4 regions of the Hahella sp. KA22 genome follow, and region 2 is predicted to be linked to each of the others. Evidence: riboswitches for the same ligand, from Rfam matches in the RefSeq annotation. Region 2 holds a riboswitch; each other region holds the start of a gene.
What was found. A riboswitch is a leader RNA that binds a small molecule or an ion and turns the genes downstream of it on or off. The one in region 2 is predicted to bind cobalamin.
Positions count from the first base shown of each region.

Region 1: another riboswitch for cobalamin. It lies ahead of EUZ85_RS06540 (TonB-dependent siderophore receptor); the one in region 2 lies ahead of EUZ85_RS01825 (ribonucleoside-diphosphate reductase subunit alpha).
Region 3: another riboswitch for cobalamin. It lies ahead of EUZ85_RS00070 (CbtB domain-containing protein); the one in region 2 lies ahead of EUZ85_RS01825 (ribonucleoside-diphosphate reductase subunit alpha).
Region 4: another riboswitch for cobalamin. It lies ahead of EUZ85_RS30950 (CbtB domain-containing protein); the one in region 2 lies ahead of EUZ85_RS01825 (ribonucleoside-diphosphate reductase subunit alpha).

Region 1 covers NZ_CP035490.1:1,454,449-1,460,209, reverse strand. Annotated here, with positions in the region: gene EUZ85_RS06545 (hypothetical protein) at 1-89, opposite strand, end outside; gene EUZ85_RS06540 (TonB-dependent siderophore receptor) at 121-2,067, opposite strand; cobalamin riboswitch at 2,178-2,375, opposite strand; gene EUZ85_RS06535 (DUF3012 domain-containing protein) at 2,519-2,707, opposite strand; gene EUZ85_RS06530 (hypothetical protein) at 2,852-3,253, opposite strand; gene EUZ85_RS06525 (hypothetical protein) at 3,289-4,044, opposite strand; gene EUZ85_RS06520 (phospholipase D-like domain-containing protein) at 4,192-4,875, shown strand; gene phhA (phenylalanine 4-monooxygenase) at 5,114-5,761, shown strand, end outside.
Region 2 covers NZ_CP035490.1:397,157-402,917, forward strand. Annotated here, with positions in the region: gene EUZ85_RS01825 (ribonucleoside-diphosphate reductase subunit alpha) at 1-2,320, opposite strand, end outside; cobalamin riboswitch at 2,445-2,667, opposite strand; gene EUZ85_RS01830 (hypothetical protein) at 2,746-3,045, opposite strand; gene EUZ85_RS01835 (pilin) at 3,291-4,262, shown strand; gene EUZ85_RS01840 (type II secretion system F family protein) at 4,266-5,246, shown strand; gene EUZ85_RS01845 (pilin) at 5,271-5,756, shown strand.
Region 3 covers NZ_CP035490.1:10,835-16,595, forward strand. Annotated here, with positions in the region: gene EUZ85_RS00045 (LacI family DNA-binding transcriptional regulator) at 1-70, shown strand, start outside; gene EUZ85_RS00050 (M12 family metallopeptidase) at 156-860, opposite strand; gene bluB (5,6-dimethylbenzimidazole synthase) at 1,011-1,661, opposite strand; gene cobD (threonine-phosphate decarboxylase CobD) at 1,670-2,758, opposite strand; gene cbiB (adenosylcobinamide-phosphate synthase CbiB) at 2,759-3,703, opposite strand; cobalamin riboswitch at 3,807-4,019, shown strand; gene EUZ85_RS00070 (CbtB domain-containing protein) at 4,044-4,220, shown strand; gene EUZ85_RS00075 (CbtA family protein) at 4,342-5,145, shown strand; gene EUZ85_RS00080 (ATP-binding protein) at 5,150-5,761, shown strand, end outside.
Region 4 covers NZ_CP035490.1:6,949,343-6,955,103, forward strand. Annotated here, with positions in the region: gene bluB (5,6-dimethylbenzimidazole synthase) at 1-491, opposite strand, end outside; gene cobD (threonine-phosphate decarboxylase CobD) at 500-1,588, opposite strand; gene cbiB (adenosylcobinamide-phosphate synthase CbiB) at 1,589-2,533, opposite strand; cobalamin riboswitch at 2,637-2,849, shown strand; gene EUZ85_RS30950 (CbtB domain-containing protein) at 2,874-3,050, shown strand; gene EUZ85_RS30955 (CbtA family protein) at 3,172-3,975, shown strand; gene EUZ85_RS30960 (ATP-binding protein) at 3,980-5,713, shown strand; gene cobO (cob(I)yrinic acid a,c-diamide adenosyltransferase) at 5,733-5,761, shown strand, end outside.

The DNA.
Region 1 (5,761 bases), 1.1 Mb from region 2:
CCGCTGTCTCCGCCGCCACAACCCGCCATCGTCGCAAACGCCAGGGTTAAACCCGTCCATTTCAACGTTGTTGCTATACTCTGCTGCATGCCCGCGTCCTCTTAGTTATTAAACAGGAAACTAAAATAAATGCTGTAAAGACACAAAATAGTGTCGCCCAGGAGAAGGGTAACCGTTAAAAGCTTCAACGACTTCATCGGTCACATTGTTTGCGCTGACTTCAACGGTAGTCTCGCCATCGGACCAGCGCCCCACCACATCGACAATGTTTTGATCTTCCACTTCCGTTTCCTGAGCGCTGTCGTAATAAGCCCCGGATTCATGACGATACTCGACGGAGGTGGTGATGCGCCCGATACTCCAGGCGGCGGATAAAAAGTGGGAATAGGTGTAGGCGCCCGCCAGTTGTTTACCGTGCAGGTCACGGGCGTCTGACAGGTTTTCTGTGTCCTGGGCGGTGCTTCTGGCGATAAACGTCCAGGCGGGAACAGGTCGATACATGGCGTCCACTTCCACTCCGCTAACCCTTGCTTTGCCGACATTCTCAAAGCGGCCGACTCCCCTTGAGTCATAAGAGGGGACGATAGCATCTTTTAAATCCCGATAGAAATAGGCCGCAGATACACTAAAACTATCTACGCCCACTTCAAATCCGATGTCACCATTCAACGCTGTTTCCGGGTGCAACTCACTATTACCAATGAAGAATCCTCTATCGCCGAACTTCTCCGCTAACTGAGGGAACCTCACATCCCGGGATGCATTGGACTTGAGCGACAGCCAATCTGTCAGGCGGTAACGAACGCCAGCCTGCAATGAATGATATTGAGCGGAATCGGAAGCCACCTCCGTGCGCCCGCTCATGGATGCAGCGGGAGTCTCATCTTCAAGAAAGTATTGGCGCGCGCTCAGGCGCACCAACCAGATATCTTCAGCATCCGCCCACTCGTCTTGCACACCCAGCAAGTAGGTAAAACGCTCGAACTCCTGCTTTTGCCTGCGCCCGGTCAGGTCCTCTTCCTGATAAGTTTCCCGGCGCGCCTCCAAGGTAGCGGAGAGCAGATGCAGACCGATTGAATAGGAGCCATATAACTCGGCGCCGACCACATCCGTGTCAGCCCGAGTTTTCTGCACGCCCAGGCCAATGCGGCTTTGACTGTCGTCATAACGCTCTTCTTGTGTGGACAAGAAAATGCGCCCCGAATAATTTTCCTGTGTATTTCGGGCAAAGCTCAGTTTGCTCTGCAGACGAGTGAAGTCCGTATCCAGACTGGTTCGCGTGCTCTCCAGATTAGCGATGTCAGGCAGATGCTGATCTTTATTGAAATGTTGCGCCATCAGTTGCAAATCCGTGCTATCCGACAGGCTGCGTTCCGCCGTCAGCATGCCATTGAACTGACTGAAATCCGCATTGCGACGACGTTCCACACGATCATCGTAGGGATTAAATTCGGTCTGGTTGTTGTTCAGCATCTCGAAGTCGTTATCACTGCCGAGATAATCAAGGGACGCCAGGTAGTTGGTTTCGCCAACGCTATCGGCGAATGTAAGCGCCCCTTTACGACTGTTGAATGAGCCATACCCAAGACTTAATTGTCTGAGGGGTTTGCTGAAACGAAGAGATTTGATATTGATCGCGCCGCCGACGCCAGAGTAGCCCAGCTGAATCGGCGTTGCGCCTTTATAAATTTCAATCTGCTCAATGCCGCTCAGCAATATCTGGCTCAAGTCCACCGAGCCGCCAGTCGCATCGTTTAACAATACTCCATCTAGATAAACGTTCACCTGCTTACTGGTGGAGCCACGAAGATAAACAGCGGAGTATGATCCCAGCCCGCCGCTCTGACGCACTTGCACGCCGGTTTCATTCTTCAGCACGTCTGCGACGGTGGCGACTTTCGAGTCAAATTGCTCGCGCTTGATCACCTTAACAAAGCCAGTTTGATACTCCGCGTCAATTTCATCCGCAGATGGAGCTTTGGCTTCGACGACAACAGGCGCCAACTCTTCCGCGCGAACGCCGGTCAGTTGTGAGCCAACTAAAAGCAAAAGGGGTACAAGCCTCATAATGTTCCGAAAGAGTAGCGCCAGTGAATGCAATTGTTGCGCAGCGGATACAAGCAAAGAGGGAAAGGAGTCGAGTCAGACGAATCCCGGCAAAGCCCTCCGCTATGCCACGCGATAAGCAGGCGTCAGGCCGGTCTCCGGGCTCATGAGTGGTGTAACCGGCGACAACGTCTTCCCGCGAATCCGCAGTGACAGGGGGTTGTCGTTTGACTCATTTACCGTTGCGGGGGCAGCGTCGGACTTAAACCGACTTCCCGTTTCATCCCTTGAACGAATGTTCTCAGGACACCTGATGCAATGGGGGCGTAAGCTAAATGGCCGCCCCTGTAAAGTCAAGGCGCACAAAGCGCCTCACCCAAACCACAAGCGCCAGGGTCGCGGCAACCTGTTGAAAACTATCCAAATGTAGCCTCCCCCTATTCCCAATAAGTTAGGAGATGAGTCTGCTCGCTTAACTGTCGGAGCGGAACAGGCAATGTTTGGCGTAATCCGTCGCCTCATTCGCCGTCCAGTCACCCTTCGGCTTGGTCGCCATATCCTCACACCAGTCCTTGCTCCCCACCTCGGGAGAGCAACCGGCTAAAGCACCCAAGCTCAACCCCACCACCAATAGCCAAGAAGATACGCGTTTAATCGCCATAGGAAATCCTGAATGTCATTTCACAAGTTCATCTTTAATCGAGAAGTATACAAGGCAGAGGCAGTCAGTTTGGAGATTGAGGGCGAAAATTTTCAATTGAGAGCAACTATCCACAATTCTGACTGGTTAAATTGCTTCAAAAGCTTAGCTACCCTCAACTTTGCCACTGGCGCAATTTTCTACACTGTCAGCGTATAAAGTAACCGTGAGCCATATCCCCGAATAGGTTTCGCCACATACTTGGTAGCCCAGGTTTTCTATATAATACGTCGAAGATCTCTCAACCCACCACCCCGAGAAAAGCAAAAGGAATCCTCCGGCGATTAATATTCCACCTTGGATTCTTTTAAAGAAGTTCGATTTTATTAGTCGCTCAATTATTGCCACAACCGTAATCAGAGGTATTATTAGAGGCAGCAACAAATAACGCACACCACCGTGAAACTCAATTACATTAGCTCCACTTGCCGCCTCCTGCTGAGCAAAATAAATGACATCTAAAAATCTAGCTGCAAATGCCAACGCAGCAACATTTAAAACCAACATAGCTACGCATATTACAATTTTCCTCATAGCTATCATTAATACCTACTCGTAGCTTTCATAAGCGCTCTCTCAATAAAGTTACTTTCAAATATAGTGACTTGACGAGCCGCTTCACCAATAGTTTTATTATGCAAAGAATTCAAGCTCTCTATAAGAGCGGAAGTAACTCCATATTTTTGATCAAGCTCCTCAAGTAAAAAACTTGTCGCAACTCCAAGAAAAACTGCAGCCAACAAAGGGCCTACAGCGACAGTGGTGAAAGCGCCTACAACATATGCGGCAGCAGAGCCAACCGTAGCAGCAACTCCGACTTTAACAATGTCAGTAGCCAGAGTGCCAATTAACACAGATAACGACTTTTCATCGCTTAAAATAAATTGAAGGACGGTCAAAGGAACAGTTAGATAGATAGTAAGCCTCGCGCCTTTTATTAAATTACTATTAACACCTAACTGACCAATAGCCATATCAACCACCTTAGGGTTAGACGCCAAGTATCTCGTACCCGTCAATGATTTTCGGAGTCCAGAGTAGCCTTTTATTACAATATATGCCTTATCTTCAACCATCCTAGTAACAAATCGCCCAGCCAGCCCAATTTCTGCTGCAATCTTTCCTACAAGAGTCAAATCTTGAGTAGGTGAAACAAGTCCAGCTCCTGTTTTCAAAACACTCAAGTCAATATCTTCACGCATATTCTTTGCGATCTCCAAAAACATATCGATAGACATGATATGAATTTGTTGCGCATTGCGGTTAATGTGACTTTTAGTTACCTTAGCTTGACTCATTGGCAGACTCTCTTAACAAATTAGCAAAGTAAAAGTACTTGCATTAAAATTTACTATTTTTCCTCAAATGTGCAACAACAAACAAGTATCACATTAAAAGTTCTAATAAATAAAACCCATTATCATTAGTACAAAGTGGAAAACACAATGCAACTGGACCAACTGACTTTCTTCCTCCAACAAACCCTTACGGATGAGAGGTTCGATAATGCTGAGAAACAGGCGTTGCTGGCGATGCTTGAGACTTTACAGCCGGATCAAGTGCGCTTTATGCGTAATCGCGCCTTTGAGTTGACCCGTCCATTGATCGTCAATGGAGGCGATGGCGCGCTCAGGGCGCTGAAATGGCTGGAGCGGGTGATCAAGGCTTTGGACTCAGGCGAGGAGGATAGCAATTTAACCAGAGCTTATTTCAGCCCAGGAGAGGAGTGTCGTCGCGCCATCATAGAACGCATACGCAATGCTCAAAGCAGTCTGCAGATCTGCGTTTTTACCATTTCCGATGACAGAATCGCGGATGAAATTATTAACGCCCATAAAAGGGGGCTAAAAATCCGCATCATCACGGACAATGACAAGTCCTTTGATCTTGGCAGCGACATCGATCGTTTCAAAGAGGCTGGCATTTTGGTGAAGATGGACGATGAACCCCACCATATGCACCATAAATTCGCCCTTATCGACGATGGCGTCCTGATTCACGGCAGTTTTAACTGGACTCGCAGCGCCAGTACTTATAACCAGGAAAACATCGTAGTGACCGACCACCCCGGCCTCGTCAGGGAATTTTCTGGAGAGTTCGCCAAACTGTGGCGCGCCTTCTCGGACTAAGGCGTCTACGATAAAGAATTGTCATTAAATCTCCCTCGCTAATCGCCAGCCGTTATTAGCAATGTATAGACAAATTCTGCGGATTGTCATTTAATCAGAGGAAGGCCCGGCCGGAAAAAATTCCGACCTCGCGCCGTCCAACCCAACTGACGGCCGCCAGATTAAGCCGGCCACAAGCCGGTAGAATAATAAGAGTGCCATGGAATACACCCTTCCTGACACGTCACGAGGTGAGAAAATGGGCAAAGGTACAAAGTATGTTGCGAGAGAGCCTGACGCATCCGGCTTTATCGCCTACCCCGATTCGGAGCACGCCGTCTGGCGTGAGCTGATCACACGACAATACAAGGTCATACGTAATGTGGCCTGCGACGAATATCTTCATGGACTGAAGTTACTGGATTTACCCGAAGACCGTATCCCCCAACTAGAGGAAGTTTCCTCCGTATTACGCCGTGAAACCGGTTGGGAAGTGGCGCAAGTGCCCGCATTGATTCCCTTCGATACCTTCTTCGACCTGCTCTCAAATAAGAAATTTCCCTGCGCCACCTTTATCCGCACGCCGGATGAGATGGACTATTTGCAAGAGCCGGACATATTTCATGAAATATTCGGTCACTGCGCTATGTTGACCAATCCCTACTTCGCAGAATTCACGCAAATGTACGGCAAACTGGGCTACTCGGCCTCCAAGGAAGACCGCATCTTCCTGGCGCGGCTGTACTGGTTCACCGTCGAATTCGGACTGATGGACTCCGCTCAAGGGCAACGAATTTACGGCGGCGGCATTCTGTCCTCTATTGGCGAGACGCAATATTGCTTCTCCGATACACCGGAACGCCGTCCCTTCGATATCGTGGATGTGCTAAGAACGCCTTACCGCATC
Region 2 (5,761 bases):
AAATCGTCGCCGTAGGCGCGATCGCCATGACATTGGAGTTACGCATGCCCTGCTTTTTCACCAGCTCGCGCACTGGCGTCCAGTCCAGACTGTGACCACGATCCAGCGTGCAGTATTCCGCGCCGCGCTCCTGCTCCAGACGATCCAGAGAATCGATAGGCAGAACGCCCTGATCCCACAGGGAACCTTCGTAGGTTTCATAGCGTCCGCGCTCTTTCGCCAGATTAGAAGAAGCAGTGATCGCAAAATAGCTGATCAGCTCCATGGACTGATCGGCGAAGCGCACTGCTTCGACGCTGCTATACGGCAGGCCAAGCTTGTACAGCGCATCCTGGAAGCCCATCAGGCCCATGCCCACAGGACGGTGACGCAGGTTGGCGTTACGCGCCTGGGGAACCGCGTAATAGTTGATGTCAATGACGTTATCCAGCATGCGCACTGCGGTATACACGGTGTTGCGCAGACGATCATGATCGATTTCGCCATTGCGAATGTGGTTGACCAGGTTGACCGAGCCCAGGTTACACACCGCAATTTCGTCCTGACTGGTGTTCAGCGTGATCTCCGTACACAGGTTCGAGGAGTGCACCACGCCAACGTGTTGCTGCGGCGAACGCAGGTTACAGGGGTCTTTGAAGGTCACCCAGGGATGGCCTGTTTCGAACAACATGGAGAGCATCTTGCGCCACAGATTCTGCGCAGGCACTTTCTTGAACAGGGTGATGGCGCCGCTTTCCACGAGGGATTCGTAGTGGGTATAGCGCGCTTCAAAAGCGGAGCCGTACAAATCGTGCAGATCCGGCGCATCGCTGGGTGAGAACAGCGTCCACTCCTTGTCCTCGAACACCCTCTTCATGAACAGGTCAGGAATCCAGTTGGCGGAGTTCATGTCATGGGTGCGGCGGCGTTCATCGCCAGTGTTTTTGCGCAGTTCCAGGAACTCTTCGATATCCAGGTGCCAGGACTCCAGATAAGCACACACGGCGCCTTTACGTTTGCCGCCCTGATTCACTGCCACGGCCGTGTCGTTCACAACCTTCAGGAACGGCACCACGCCCTGGGATTTACCATTAGTGCCTTTGATGTGGGAGCCCAGAGAGCGCACCGGCGTCCAGTCATTGCCCAGACCGCCCGCCCATTTGGACAGCAGCGCATTGTCCTTGATCGCGCCGTAAATACCCTCCAGGTCATCCGGCACAGTGGTCAGATAGCAGGATGACAATTGCGGACGGTTGGTGCCGGCATTGAACAGCGTCGGCGTGGAGCACATGTAATCAAAAGAGGACAACAAGTTGTAGAACTCAATCGCACGAGCGTTAGGGTCGTCTTCCTGCACCGACAGCCCCATGGCGACGCGCATGAAAAACGCCTGCGGCAATTCCAGGCGGGTCTCGCGCCAGTGAATGAAGTAACGATCGTAAAGGGTCTGTAGCCCCAAGTAGGTGAATTGACGATCACGCTCAGGCTTAAGCGCGGCGCCCAGTCGTTCCAGATCGAATTCCAGCAGACTTGGCGACAGCAATTCATGCTCCACGCAGCGTTCGATAATGGCGCGGAACGCAGACGGATACAGTTCCGCCATTTCAGTTTCCGTGGCGGACGCAGCGATATTCAGATAGCTCAGCGACTCTTCACGCAAACCGTCCAATAACAAACGGGCGCACACATAGGAATAGTTAGGTTCTTCTTCGATCAGAGGACGCGCCGCCATGACCAGCGCGGCGTTGACGTCTTTATGCTTAACGCCGTTGTACAGGTTCTTCAGTGCGCCCTGCAGCACTTTTTCCTCGCTGACGCCGTCCAGATCCGCACAGGCATCGCTGATCACTGTACGTAGACGTCCCATATTCAAAGGCGCTTCTGAGCCGTCAGTGAATTTCACATTGATATCGGGATGCGTCTCCCCTGCCTGTTCGCTTGGCGCAGGCGCGCGCTGACGGGCATGCTCTTCACGATACAGTACATAAGCGCGGGCCACTTTGTGGAAGCCGCCGCGCATCAGGCCTAACTCCACCAGATCCTGAATTTCTTCAATATGCACCGAACCGCCTTCCGGGCTGCGGCGGCGCAGGCGAGCCACGATATCTTTAACCAGTTTTTCTACGGAATCCCGCACACGGGGCGAACCGGACGCGGATTGTCCTTCCACCGCCAAAAACGCCTTGGTCACCGCCATGGCGATTTTTCGGTCGTCAAACGGCGCAGCCTGACCGGTGCGTTTGATCACCTGCAGCAGGGCGTTATGAGTGCGTGATTCGGATGAAACAGATGGGGAACTGGAGGCGCGCGCCTCACTGGGGGACGAAAAACTGCCGGTCATGGAATTGTCCTCTATCGCGTGTTCTGGCCGAACCTCCACGATTAGGGACATAAAGCGACGCGCAGACAGGACAAAAATCGCCTCGCACAAAGCGGCGCTTTATCATTACCCTGAGTCGCGAAGGCATGAATAACTTCAGCATGGCAGGTCTTCGGACTCGGGGGCGTTTACACGTTTTTGCGAACCTACGGCGACCGCTTCCCATCCACTTTCAGGACAGTGCGTGGGCGTTTCCGCCCGCGTCGCTTTCGTTCCCCCACACCGCTGCGCGTCAGTACCGGACTCTCACCGGATTCCCTCTTAGCACAACCTTTGAACAGGCGTGAACCATAGCTGAGGCACAATATATTGTTTTGAATACTAAAAGTAAATACTAGATGTAGAGGCAACGCCATACAGCAAAACCGTGGGCGTATGGGTTGAAATCAGGCCAGAATGACGGCGAATAAGAACTTTTTCAGTAGCGCCTGGACGCCTAATCCTATGAGTGTAAGAATAAAAATCTCTGAATAAGCATCCGCTTTGGTAATCAGCTTTAATGCAACCAGATAGAATCCAATCGCGAGAAGCAAACCAGGCAGCCCATAGACAAAGAGTCCAATCAAAGCCGCCGCAAGAACGATCAAGAATGCCTCAATAAACGCCAGCGAGACTTTCAGCAGCTTAGCCGCAGCGAACAGGCAAGCACTCTCGATCAGAACGCCAACGATTAGATTCAAATCCATGAGATTTCCCAAAAGGCGGCCATTCTATACAGTAAGCCGTCGCCGTCAATACAGCTAAACCACACTGACATCCCTAACGGCGACATTCACATATCCACGATTTTCATGGCGGTCGAGCAGCCGAAGTTTGCCAAACCTCATTGTCACCCCAAAAAATAAGCGGGTAATTACCTGAATTAAAAGCAGTTCAGGATACAAATCAGCTAAACTGCTAATAATTTTCTTCTTCGCATTAAGGACTGGATTTGCCTGAACGACGCCGCTTTTTCAAAGAAAAACTGACGCCTTATTTTGCGCCCCCCATGTGGTTGCACTGTCTTTTGTATGTGTTAACGCTGGGCGCGTACGAGCTGTTCTGGCATTACATGAATTGGCGCAAGTATCGGCTTATATCGGGAGATCCTATCTGGCCGCCGCTGCGCGGGCTGTTCTTTTACTTTTTTATTCCTGCTCTGGTTGGTAATCTCGCGCGCAGCTCCTCCTTGGCGGGCCGCTCAGATCCTTCGCTTGGCCCATGGACCAGCGCGCTCTATATTGCAGCAGTGATAACAGCCTCTACGCTCGCGGAGGCATTGCATCCTCTGTTTATTCTGTCCGCCTTTCCTTTTCTGACCTATTTGAACTGGCGGGCAAGATGGGTCAACCAGCAGTTCATAACAGCTTCGGCTCAGTCGGATGCAAGCGTCTCCGTAATCGTCGCCGGCTCGCCGCTGCAATCTGGCCACGACGTCCTCGTTTTCAGACCGTCTTTCCAGACTGTTAAAAGCTTTCGTTGGCTGGAGATTTTTACCTGTATCGCCGTGATTTGCATCGCTTTGACTTTCGCATTGGACGCCGGACGCCAGACCATTATTAAAGCTCGTCTAACCGAGGCCTTTAGTTTATTGGGAGGGGTCAGAGTAGACATGGCGGAAAAATACGCTTTCTCCGGCGTCTGGCCGGAGCGAGACAAACTGTATGCTTTGAGCGAGGTTGAGGCGGTTTATTTCCAGCCTGTTGAACTTGATGCTAGCGGAGCCTTGCACTTTACATTTTCTCCGCTCGCTGAAGAAACGCCTGGAACCATCAGCTTTCGATCCGTCGTCAGTAATCCTGATGGCGCATTGCGCACCCTGGGTTGGACATGCGCGTCAGCCCACTCGGGTCCACGCAAAGTCTACGGCGACGACAAAAGCTCGCTGCCTCCGGAGCAACTCCCCTATATCTGTAGAGGTTAAACCGTGATCCTTATTTCATCACCAAACTCAAATCTAAGCCAACTGTTGCGGCACTTGAACCATCAGGTTCAACAAGGGCTTTCTCTAGAACAGGCGCTGGCCCGACTGGAGCCTCTCCTGCCGGCTCACGCACAGCCCCAGGTTGAGCAACTGAAAAAAGTATTGCAGGGTGACGTCAGCCTACAAGCGACGCCTTATCAGGACAGTCCCTTCTACGACATAAGTCGACTCGCCGCCATCGTGCGCGCCAGAGGCGGCTCGCTACCCGGCTTTCTGGAACGCTATATCACCCACTCTCACGCTATGGAAATATCCTGGCGTGGCGTTTGGGACGGACTGCAAAGTCTGCTTGGCTACGTCTTCGTCCTGTTAATGATCGCCATCTTTATTTTCAGCGTCCTGCTCATCAAGGTATTGCCGGGATTTCAGGTATTTTACAGTGAAATGAATATGGAGCTGCCAGCATTTACGCTGGCGCTGATATCCGGCATGGAGACGTTTCAGTCAGTTTGGATCTTCGTCTTGATCGGTTTGGCTCCGCTATTTTGGATTGGGTTCAAGGCGGTCGGTTGTATTCGACAGTTGAGGCCCATGCCGGACTTCATGCAACGCGTCCCAGGTTTGTCCTCCATCGCCAACGCCCATCTGCGTTATATCTGGCTCGCCAACGCCTACCTGCTTAACCGCTCAGGTCTGGATGCGGAAACGTCCTTACGCGAGGCGCTACAACTCTGTTCCAGCGCCAGTCTGGAAGAAAAGCTCTCACAATCGGAATATCTGGATCTGATGATCGCCCTGAAAACTGGCGCGCTGGAACAGGAGTTGGCGTATCAGTTCGAGCGACTCAACGTCGCGTACTCCGCGGCTCTGGCTTCCTTCAAAACCAAATTCGTCGCAGGCGTCAGCACCTTAATAGCCATACTGGTTGGAGCGACCGTACTCGCCGTCTACCTGCCAATATTTGGCTTAGGCTCCGCAATTTAACTTCTACTCGGCAAAGGCAGCATTATGAGCAAACAAACACAAAACGGATTCACCCTCATCGAATTAATGATAGTGGTCGCCATCATCGGCATCCTGGCGTCCGTCGCCTTGCCCAGTTACCAGATATACATCACTCGGGCGCAGATCACTGAGGCGGTCACCATCGTGGGCGAACTGCGTGACCAGGTGAAAGAGTATTACAAATACAAAGGCGATTTTCCGGCCGATAACGCCGCCGCAGGCATGCCTGCGCCCAACAAGTTATTGGGGAATTTTGTGAAGAACATCACTCTGGAGAACGGCGCCTTTCATGTTCAGTTGGGCAACAAGGTGAACAAAAGTCTGCAGGACAAATATCTCACCATTCGCCCCGCCATCGTGACCGGCAGCCCCGCCAGCCCAATGACCTGGTTATGCGGACATAGCCCCGCGGTCGAGGGAATGGAGGCCGTCGGCGCCAACAAGACGGATATAGAGCCGGCTTATCTGCCCTCCAACTGCCGGTTCTGAACGCT
Region 3 (5,761 bases), 390 kb from region 2:
AACCCTGGAAGCCGAGAGCGTGATCATCCCGCACAGGATTATTGAGCGGGAGTCAGTCCGGACGATCTGAAGCAGCAGCCAAGGCGGCTGGTTGATGGTTGATGGTTGATGGTTGATGGTTAAGGCATTGGCCGCCGCGCTGCGCAACGGGAAATCTAAATCGTGGAATAGTGCCGATAAATGCGGCCAAGCACTTCCAGATCGCCCATACTGGGGTTCCAGTCGCCGCTGACCACATGGCCGGGATCAATCTTGCAACCGCCGTAGCGGGTATTGTCGACGGAATCCAGGAGCACCACCGCCTGATCCGCATACATCATGATGGATTTGGGATCGAAGTCGGTGCTATAGGTTTCAAACTTGCGGGTGCTGTTGCGCTTGTTCAGCTTGTAGGCGTCCAACGCCATTTTGTTGGCCCCCCAGGTGTGGAGCACGCTCTCGGGCGCATCATCGCGTTCGTGCTCATGAGCCAACCCCAAAGCATGTCCTACTTCATGGGGCAGCGATTTGATATTGGCTTTGCCATTAACCCCCAGCTTGGTGCTGGCGCCGGGAAAATACCCAATATCCGCAGAGTTGCTGGCGAAATTGAGGGTGGCCACGCCGTTACCCGCCGCGCCTACTTCAACGAATTTGATCAGCTGCGTGCCCCAATATTCCAGAACGCAGTGTTCCCAGCGGCGGAAAGTCGCGCGCACGGTCTGTACATATTCCCTGTCCAGCCCCTCGGGCACAAACACCTTCACCACGCCGTTCGGCCAGGGGCCGCCGACATTGGTTTCTCTTTCAGAGAATTTACCGTCCCAACTCATGCGGTAAACCATCGCGGTACCGCCGTTTCTTATACATCCCAATCCCATGATCCCACTCCTTTCTAGTTATGGATCGTCAGAGCTTAGCTCGTCTCAATAATGTTGCTGAGACGACGCCAATCCAATTTCAGTGCGATCCGGGGAGCGACGTTGGAGACGCCTTCCAGTCATGAGAGATTGTTATTTATTGTAATTCCGTCAGCCCGCGCCGCCCCACTGGTTGAACCAGACCAGCTCCTGTAAATCCTTGCGCTGGCTCCAGTTTTCCTGTTGCAGCATCGGCGCGTCATAAAATTTATCCACATGCCCCAGACACAGAATGGCGATCGGCTCGCTGCCCTCCGGACATTGCAGTAACGAGGCTAATTCAACGGGATCGAACAGCGACACCCAACCCATGCCAACCCCTTCACAGCGGGCCGCCAGCCAGAGGTTCTGGATCGCGCAGCTGGCGGACGCCAGATCCATATCCGGCATGGTGCGACGACCGAAAATATATTTTTCGCGGCGATCCGTGAGCATCACCACCAGCAATACCGGACACTCACGCACCCCCTCCACTTTCAGGCGCATAAACTCCTGGCCGCGTTCGCCTAGCGCCTCCGCCGTCAGCAGACGCTCTTTCTCCACCGTGGCGGCGATATCCCGGCGCAGACTGGGCTCGGTGATGCGAATAAAACGCCAGGGCTGCATGAAGCCCACGCTGGGCGCGTGATGGGCGGCTTGCAGAATACGCTGCAAAGTCGCTTCGTCCACCGGGTCCGGCAGGAAATGACGCATATCGCGTCGTTCGTAAATCGCGCGATACACCGCCTGTTTTTCTTCGGGTGAATAGCCGCTGTCCGTCATGAGTCGCCTTATCTGTCAGCGAGGGCGGCGGTCAGTCTCCCTGCGAGACCGGCGTCCTCCAAATCAAAAAGTCCAAACCGTAAATACGCCAGCTCCGCATTCACCCGCCAAAGGCGAATCAACACGCCCCGCTGCGCGCAACGTTCGAAAATCCGCTCAGCCTGCACTGTCGGCGTCAACACGGACACAAACAGCGGCGTGCGCCGGCAATCCTGCGCCCTCTTGAATACCGACTGCGCCAGAATAAGCGCCTGCAGGTCGCGGCTCACCAAGGAGAGCTTTTCTCGCATAGCGGTAATCCAAGCCTCATCGCGCAACGCCCGAGTCGCCACATATTGCGCGGCGCTGTTCACCGCCCAGGGACCAAGCCGGCGCTGCAATGCCGCCAGCCAGTGAGGCGCCGCCGCCACAAATCCCAATCGCACTCCCGGCCAACCGAAAAATTTGCCGAATGAGCGCAACACCACAATGTTTTCCGGCAGGGTCTCGCCCAGCAGGCTGGAATCTGTCTCCGCATCGGCGAAGGCTTCGTCCACCACCATCAATGCGCCCGTGGACTGCAGTCGCTGCGCCAACTCACGTAGCGCCGCCAATGGCGTCCTACGGGCGGCGGGGTTATTCGGATTAATCGCCACCAGGGCGCGCAAGTTTTCTGTCTGCGCCAGACGCGCCGCCGCTCCCGCCAGATCTCCTGCAGGGTAATGAATAATTTTGAAGCCTTGACGACGCCAGTGATGCTCATGTTCGCGATAGCCGACGTCCGGCAGCGCCGCCACACCTGGGGCGCAGCAGGCGGGCAGATGTTGAATCGCCCATTGCGTGCCGGGAATCGCCAGCAGGGAATCCGTCCCGTAATAAACGCTGGCGGCCTGTTGCAACGCCGGGTCGGCATAAGGCAGACGTCGAAACACCTCTGCCGGAATGCTGGTCAGCGGGTATGGAAAAGGGCTGACGCCGGTGGATAAATCCAGCCAGTCAGCGGCGGCAACGCCATACAGGCGGCTGTATTTATCCAGATCGCCGCCATGGACGGGAGCCGGCTCATCATCCTGAAGGTCCACGTGTCCGGCCCCGTTATCAAAGTCGCTCCCGTTCATTCAACCCGCTCCCCACAGCCATAGCACGCCCACTCCCAAAGCCACTGTCGCCGTCCACAACGCCAGAGAGCGATTGATCAGTCCACAGGCGCGCTCAATGGATTGCGCCGTGGCGGCGTCGCCGCAGCCCAGTGAAGGCCGATGCTGCAGACTGCCGTGATAGGTCGCCGCGCCGCCGAGCCGCACCCGCAGCGCGCCCGCGCCCGCCGCCATGACCGGCCCTGCATTGGGACTTTTCCATTGCGCGCCCTGAGCGCGCCAGCATCGCAGGGCGCTGTCCATGGCCCCGCAGCAGGCGTAACTGAAGGCGGTCAGACGGGCGGGAATCCAGTTGAGCACATCGTCAAGTCGCGCCGCCGCCCAGCCAAAACTTAAATAACGCGGGCTCTTATAGCCCCACATTGCATCCAGGGTATTGCTGAGGCGATACAACACCACGCCGGGAACGCCGGCGAGCAGAAACCAGAAGATGGCGGCGAAGATGGCGTCGTTGCCGTTTTCAAGAGCGGATTCCGTGGCGGCGGAGGCGATCTCCTCCTCCCCCAGTTCGGCGGTGTCGCGACTGACGATCATGGATAGACTGCGCCGCGCCGCCTCCGCGTCATGCCTGCGTAATGGCGCGGCGACCTGACGCACATGCTCCAGCAGACTGCGCCAACCGATGGCGAGATAAAGCACGAAGGCGGAAAAGATAATGTGTCCCCAGGTGGAAGACTCACTCCACGCGTTCGCCAGCCAGGCGAGCGCCGCCCAGGGCAGAATCGCGGCAGTCACCGCCGCCGCGCCAAGCGCGCGGGTTGCTGAGGAAGAGAAGTCGGCGATGCGAATCGCTCCCTCCACCCAACCGGCGTAACGCCCGAAACCAACCAAAGGATGCAGCCGGCGCGGTTCTCCCAACAGGGCGTCGAAAGTCAGGGCGAGGACAAGAATCAGCAATGTATCCATTGGTCAGTATGCGCCAGGCTCATGATGAGGCGGCCTATTCTCACCATGGTCCGCGCTCAATGCAACCCGCTAACTTGTTGACTTCCCCTGGGTTCAGCCAATAGCATATCCCGCTGACCAAGGTGCTCGACCACGAGATAATCGGGAAATCTGGTGCGCAATATGCTAATCCAGTGCTGCCCCCGCAACGGTAATCGAAAGTAATTTGCCAACGCCACTGTGTCGTCAGTTTTGACATGGGAAGGCGCAAATGTTGTGTCGAAAATGCTTCGACCTTTCGTAAGCCCGGAGACCGGCCTTGCTTTATCCACTGCAGTTCGTACGGGTAGGTGCGCAGATCATGCAAACTAAAAATCTCTCTCTTCCATTGCTGGCTTCCAATAACGCAGCGCTACAACTTATCGGCGCCATGTGCTTCGGCGGACTGATTCTGTTCGCAGTGGGCTTTCTGTCCATGGATGCGGCTCACAACGCCGCTCACGACACCCGGCACGCGTTTGCTTTCCCCTGTCACTAACAGTTACTGAATTCTGAGGCCCTGCCAGGGCCAGACGTTCGCCTGTCTAACTTGACGCCGCACCTCTTGTGCGGCGCTTGCGCGCATAGCGACGTCACACCGCATTGCATGAGGAAGAGACATGTTGATTCAGCGTATTATCCTGGCGTCGCTGCTGGTTGGCCTGTTGGCTGGCGGGCTGTTGAGCGCCGTACAACACTCCCAGGTCACCAGCATTATTCTGGAGGCGGAAACCTACGAAGGCGATGAAGCGCCAGAGCCCGTTGCCGTGGCGGAGCACCAGCACGCGGCGACGGGCGCCCATCACTCCCATGAGCACGATCACGGCGCGGCGGAATCTGGCGGCCATCACCATGGCGAAGACGCCTGGGCGCCAGAGGACGGTCTGGAGCGCACCCTGTACACCCTGCTTGCCAACGTGCTCGCCGGAATCGGCTTCAGTGCGCTCATGCTGGCCTGTATGACCGCCGCCAGACTCAGCGGCAAAGGCGGCGCAGGCTGGGGCGCGGGATTATTATGGGGACTGGCGGGCTATGGCGTTTTCTTTGTCGCTCCCGCCCTGGGACTGCCGCCGGAGATTCCCGGCATGCAGGCCGCCGCACTGGAAAATCGCCAGTTGTGGTGGATCGCCACCGCCCTGGTTACTGCGATCGGTTTCGCCTTGCTGGCGTTCGCACCGGCATGGAAAAAGCTGGGCGGACTGCCTCTGCTGATTATTCCGCATTTGGTCGGCGCGCCGCACGCCAATGCGCCGGAGTTCGCCGCCGCCAACCCACAGGCTCTGCAGGCGCTACAGATGCTGCATCATCAATTCATCACCGCCGCCACCCTGACCAACGCGCTGTTCTGGGTGATCGTCGGACTGGCCTGCGCCTGGTTCCTGCGCCGTTGGAGCAGCCAGGACGTCGCGCGGCAGGCGCGCTGAGTCAATGGACGTCGCCGCCCCGCCAGCTCTCGCCGCCTACCCATTCGCCGCGGTTGTCGGCCAGCAACCGCTAAAAACTGCGTTATTGCTCGCCGCCATCAATCCTCATCTGGGGGGCGTATTGATCAGCGGTCCGCGCGGCTCCGCCAAGTCGACGCTGGCGCGGGGACTGGCGGATTTATTGCCGGAGGCGGCGGACAAGTTCGTCACCCTGCCCCTGGGCGCGTCTGAAGAACGCCTGATCGGCAGCATTGACCTGCAACAGGCCATGGGCGAGCGACGCGTGCAGTTTAATCCCGGCCTGTTGGCCAAAGCTCACGGCGGCGTGCTTTATATCGATGAAGTCAATCTGCTGCCCGACCCCTTGGTGGACGCCCTGCTTGATACGGCGGCCTCGGGCGTGAACTTTGTCGAACGGGACGGCCTCAGTCACAGCCATCCGGCGCAGTTTATTCTGATCGGCACCATGAACCCGGATGAAGGCGAACTGCGACCGCAGTTACAGGACCGTTTCGGTCTCGCCGTCACTCTGGATGAAACCTACGACGTTGAACAGCGCATGGCTATCGTGGAGCGACGTCTGGCCTTCGAACAGGACCGCGAGGCCTATCTGGCG
Region 4 (5,761 bases), 410 kb from region 2:
GAGGCTAATTCAACGGGATCGAACAGCGACACCCAACCCATGCCAACCCCTTCACAGCGGGCCGCCAGCCAGAGGTTCTGGATCGCGCAGCTGGCGGACGCCAGATCCATATCCGGCATGGTGCGACGACCGAAAATATATTTTTCGCGGCGATCCGTGAGCATCACCACCAGCAATACCGGACACTCACGCACCCCCTCCACTTTCAGGCGCATAAACTCCTGGCCGCGTTCGCCTAGCGCCTCCGCCGTCAGCAGACGCTCTTTCTCCACCGTGGCGGCGATATCCCGGCGCAGACTGGGCTCGGTGATGCGAATAAAACGCCAGGGCTGCATGAAGCCCACGCTGGGCGCGTGATGGGCGGCTTGCAGAATACGCTGCAAAGTCGCTTCGTCCACCGGGTCCGGCAGGAAATGACGCATATCGCGTCGTTCGTAAATCGCGCGATACACCGCCTGTTTTTCTTCGGGTGAATAGCCGCTGTCCGTCATGAGTCGCCTTATCTGTCAGCGAGGGCGGCGGTCAGTCTCCCTGCGAGACCGGCGTCCTCCAAATCAAAAAGTCCAAACCGTAAATACGCCAGCTCCGCATTCACCCGCCAAAGGCGAATCAACACGCCCCGCTGCGCGCAACGTTCGAAAATCCGCTCAGCCTGCACTGTCGGCGTCAACACGGACACAAACAGCGGCGTGCGCCGGCAATCCTGCGCCCTCTTGAATACCGACTGCGCCAGAATAAGCGCCTGCAGGTCGCGGCTCACCAAGGAGAGCTTTTCTCGCATAGCGGTAATCCAAGCCTCATCGCGCAACGCCCGAGTCGCCACATATTGCGCGGCGCTGTTCACCGCCCAGGGACCAAGCCGGCGCTGCAATGCCGCCAGCCAGTGAGGCGCCGCCGCCACAAATCCCAATCGCACTCCCGGCCAACCGAAAAATTTGCCGAATGAGCGCAACACCACAATGTTTTCCGGCAGGGTCTCGCCCAGCAGGCTGGAATCTGTCTCCGCATCGGCGAAGGCTTCGTCCACCACCATCAATGCGCCCGTGGACTGCAGTCGCTGCGCCAACTCACGTAGCGCCGCCAATGGCGTCCTACGGGCGGCGGGGTTATTCGGATTAATCGCCACCAGGGCGCGCAAGTTTTCTGTCTGCGCCAGACGCGCCGCCGCTCCCGCCAGATCTCCTGCAGGGTAATGAATAATTTTGAAGCCTTGACGACGCCAGTGATGCTCATGTTCGCGATAGCCGACGTCCGGCAGCGCCGCCACACCTGGGGCGCAGCAGGCGGGCAGATGTTGAATCGCCCATTGCGTGCCGGGAATCGCCAGCAGGGAATCCGTCCCGTAATAAACGCTGGCGGCCTGTTGCAACGCCGGGTCGGCATAAGGCAGACGTCGAAACACCTCTGCCGGAATGCTGGTCAGCGGGTATGGAAAAGGGCTGACGCCGGTGGATAAATCCAGCCAGTCAGCGGCGGCAACGCCATACAGGCGGCTGTATTTATCCAGATCGCCGCCATGGACGGGAGCCGGCTCATCATCCTGAAGGTCCACGTGTCCGGCCCCGTTATCAAAGTCGCTCCCGTTCATTCAACCCGCTCCCCACAGCCATAGCACGCCCACTCCCAAAGCCACTGTCGCCGTCCACAACGCCAGAGAGCGATTGATCAGTCCACAGGCGCGCTCAATGGATTGCGCCGTGGCGGCGTCGCCGCAGCCCAGTGAAGGCCGATGCTGCAGACTGCCGTGATAGGTCGCCGCGCCGCCGAGCCGCACCCGCAGCGCGCCCGCGCCCGCCGCCATGACCGGCCCTGCATTGGGACTTTTCCATTGCGCGCCCTGAGCGCGCCAGCATCGCAGGGCGCTGTCCATGGCCCCGCAGCAGGCGTAACTGAAGGCGGTCAGACGGGCGGGAATCCAGTTGAGCACATCGTCAAGTCGCGCCGCCGCCCAGCCAAAACTTAAATAACGCGGGCTCTTATAGCCCCACATTGCATCCAGGGTATTGCTGAGGCGATACAACACCACGCCGGGAACGCCGGCGAGCAGAAACCAGAAGATGGCGGCGAAGATGGCGTCGTTGCCGTTTTCAAGAGCGGATTCCGTGGCGGCGGAGGCGATCTCCTCCTCCCCCAGTTCGGCGGTGTCGCGACTGACGATCATGGATAGACTGCGCCGCGCCGCCTCCGCGTCATGCCTGCGTAATGGCGCGGCGACCTGACGCACATGCTCCAGCAGACTGCGCCAACCGATGGCGAGATAAAGCACGAAGGCGGAAAAGATAATGTGTCCCCAGGTGGAAGACTCACTCCACGCGTTCGCCAGCCAGGCGAGCGCCGCCCAGGGCAGAATCGCGGCAGTCACCGCCGCCGCGCCAAGCGCGCGGGTTGCTGAGGAAGAGAAGTCGGCGATGCGAATCGCTCCCTCCACCCAACCGGCGTAACGCCCGAAACCAACCAAAGGATGCAGCCGGCGCGGTTCTCCCAACAGGGCGTCGAAAGTCAGGGCGAGGACAAGAATCAGCAATGTATCCATTGGTCAGTATGCGCCAGGCTCATGATGAGGCGGCCTATTCTCACCATGGTCCGCGCTCAATGCAACCCGCTAACTTGTTGACTTCCCCTGGGTTCAGCCAATAGCATATCCCGCTGACCAAGGTGCTCGACCACGAGATAATCGGGAAATCTGGTGCGCAATATGCTAATCCAGTGCTGCCCCCGCAACGGTAATCGAAAGTAATTTGCCAACGCCACTGTGTCGTCAGTTTTGACATGGGAAGGCGCAAATGTTGTGTCGAAAATGCTTCGACCTTTCGTAAGCCCGGAGACCGGCCTTGCTTTATCCACTGCAGTTCGTACGGGTAGGTGCGCAGATCATGCAAACTAAAAATCTCTCTCTTCCATTGCTGGCTTCCAATAACGCAGCGCTACAACTTATCGGCGCCATGTGCTTCGGCGGACTGATTCTGTTCGCAGTGGGCTTTCTGTCCATGGATGCGGCTCACAACGCCGCTCACGACACCCGGCACGCGTTTGCTTTCCCCTGTCACTAACAGTTACTGAATTCTGAGGCCCTGCCAGGGCCAGACGTTCGCCTGTCTAACTTGACGCCGCACCTCTTGTGCGGCGCTTGCGCGCATAGCGACGTCACACCGCATTGCATGAGGAAGAGACATGTTGATTCAGCGTATTATCCTGGCGTCGCTGCTGGTTGGCCTGTTGGCTGGCGGGCTGTTGAGCGCCGTACAACACTCCCAGGTCACCAGCATTATTCTGGAGGCGGAAACCTACGAAGGCGATGAAGCGCCAGAGCCCGTTGCCGTGGCGGAGCACCAGCACGCGGCGACGGGCGCCCATCACTCCCATGAGCACGATCACGGCGCGGCGGAATCTGGCGGCCATCACCATGGCGAAGACGCCTGGGCGCCAGAGGACGGTCTGGAGCGCACCCTGTACACCCTGCTTGCCAACGTGCTCGCCGGAATCGGCTTCAGTGCGCTCATGCTGGCCTGTATGACCGCCGCCAGACTCAGCGGCAAAGGCGGCGCAGGCTGGGGCGCGGGATTATTATGGGGACTGGCGGGCTATGGCGTTTTCTTTGTCGCTCCCGCCCTGGGACTGCCGCCGGAGATTCCCGGCATGCAGGCCGCCGCACTGGAAAATCGCCAGTTGTGGTGGATCGCCACCGCCCTGGTTACTGCGATCGGTTTCGCCTTGCTGGCGTTCGCACCGGCATGGAAAAAGCTGGGCGGACTGCCTCTGCTGATTATTCCGCATTTGGTCGGCGCGCCGCACGCCAATGCGCCGGAGTTCGCCGCCGCCAACCCACAGGCTCTGCAGGCGCTACAGATGCTGCATCATCAATTCATCACCGCCGCCACCCTGACCAACGCGCTGTTCTGGGTGATCGTCGGACTGGCCTGCGCCTGGTTCCTGCGCCGTTGGAGCAGCCAGGACGTCGCGCGGCAGGCGCGCTGAGTCAATGGACGTCGCCGCCCCGCCAGCTCTCGCCGCCTACCCATTCGCCGCGGTTGTCGGCCAGCAACCGCTAAAAACTGCGTTATTGCTCGCCGCCATCAATCCTCATCTGGGGGGCGTATTGATCAGCGGTCCGCGCGGCTCCGCCAAGTCGACGCTGGCGCGGGGACTGGCGGATTTATTGCCGGAGGCGGCGGACAAGTTCGTCACCCTGCCCCTGGGCGCGTCTGAAGAACGCCTGATCGGCAGCATTGACCTGCAACAGGCCATGGGCGAGCGACGCGTGCAGTTTAATCCCGGCCTGTTGGCCAAAGCTCACGGCGGCGTGCTTTATATCGATGAAGTCAATCTGCTGCCCGACCCCTTGGTGGACGCCCTGCTTGATACGGCGGCCTCGGGCGTGAACTTTGTCGAACGGGACGGCCTCAGTCACAGCCATCCGGCGCAGTTTATTCTGATCGGCACCATGAACCCGGATGAAGGCGAACTGCGACCGCAGTTACAGGACCGTTTCGGTCTCGCCGTCACTCTGGATGAAACCTACGACGTTGAACAGCGCATGGCTATCGTGGAGCGACGTCTGGCCTTCGAACAGGACCGCGAGGCCTATCTGGCGCAATGGCGCGACGCTCAGCAAGATCTGCAAACCCGCATCGCCGCCGCCCGCGGGCGCCTGTCACAGGTTCTCTGCCCTTCAGATATACAACGGGATATCGCCAGCCAATGCCTCGCCGCTGGCGTAGAAGGCGTGCGCGCGGATATTTGCTGGCGCCGCGCCGCCATCGCCCATGCCGCCTGGAGCGGACGCGACGAGGTCAGCGTGGAAGACGTGGCGGCGACCCGGTCGTTCGCGCTTAGCCATCGCGCCAATCACCAGGATACGCCGCCGTCTTCTGGCGGTTCGCCCCCCTCACAAGGCGGCGGGAATACAGGCGGCTCTGGGGGATCGTCGTCTTCGTCCTCTGGAACCTCCGGTGACTGGGGGGGCATGCCGCCGCAACTGATGGCGGCGGACAAGCCGGTGACGCCACAACTGCCCGAGATCCCAACGCCAGGTTCTCCGTCCTCTCGTCGCGACACACAGCGCAGCGGCGCGGAACAACGACAAGGCGCCGCCCCGGGTCGCGCGCAACTCAACCGGCAGGCGCCGTCCTCACGTCCGGACTGGTTCGCCACGCTCGTCCATCCCGACAACCGGGGCGACGGGTTGCGCGAAATACGTTATCAGCCCCGTCGCCAGGGTCGCGACACACTGAACTGCGTCTTGCTGGACACCTCCGCCTCCACTCTGAGCCAACGCGCGCTGGCGCAGGCGAAAGGGGTGATTCTGGGACTGGCGCGGCAAGCCTACCTGGCGCGGGAGAAACTGGCCGTACTGGCGTTTGGCGCGCAGCGCACGGAGTGGATCATCCCCTGCCGACGCGCCCCCAAAGATATCACCGCCCTGCTCAATGAACTTCCCGCTGGCGGCGGTACGCCGCTGCGACAGGCGCTGCTGCATGCGCGTCAGCTACTGGCGCGACAGACCCGCGCCAACCCGCATCTGACCTGCCGTACGTTGCTGCTGACTGACGGGCGCAGCCGCGATCCGCTGGACGACCTGACTTGGGATTCGCCCCTGTGGGTGGTGGATACCGAGCAGGCCGCCGTCAAACTCAATCGCTGCCGACAACTGGCGCAACGCCTCGGAGCCGCCTACGCCCCGCTGGCCGCTGTGCGCGCCGCCCTGGAACACTAACGCCTCGGAGATACGAATGATGCTGGACGAAAACGAAAAACACCGCCG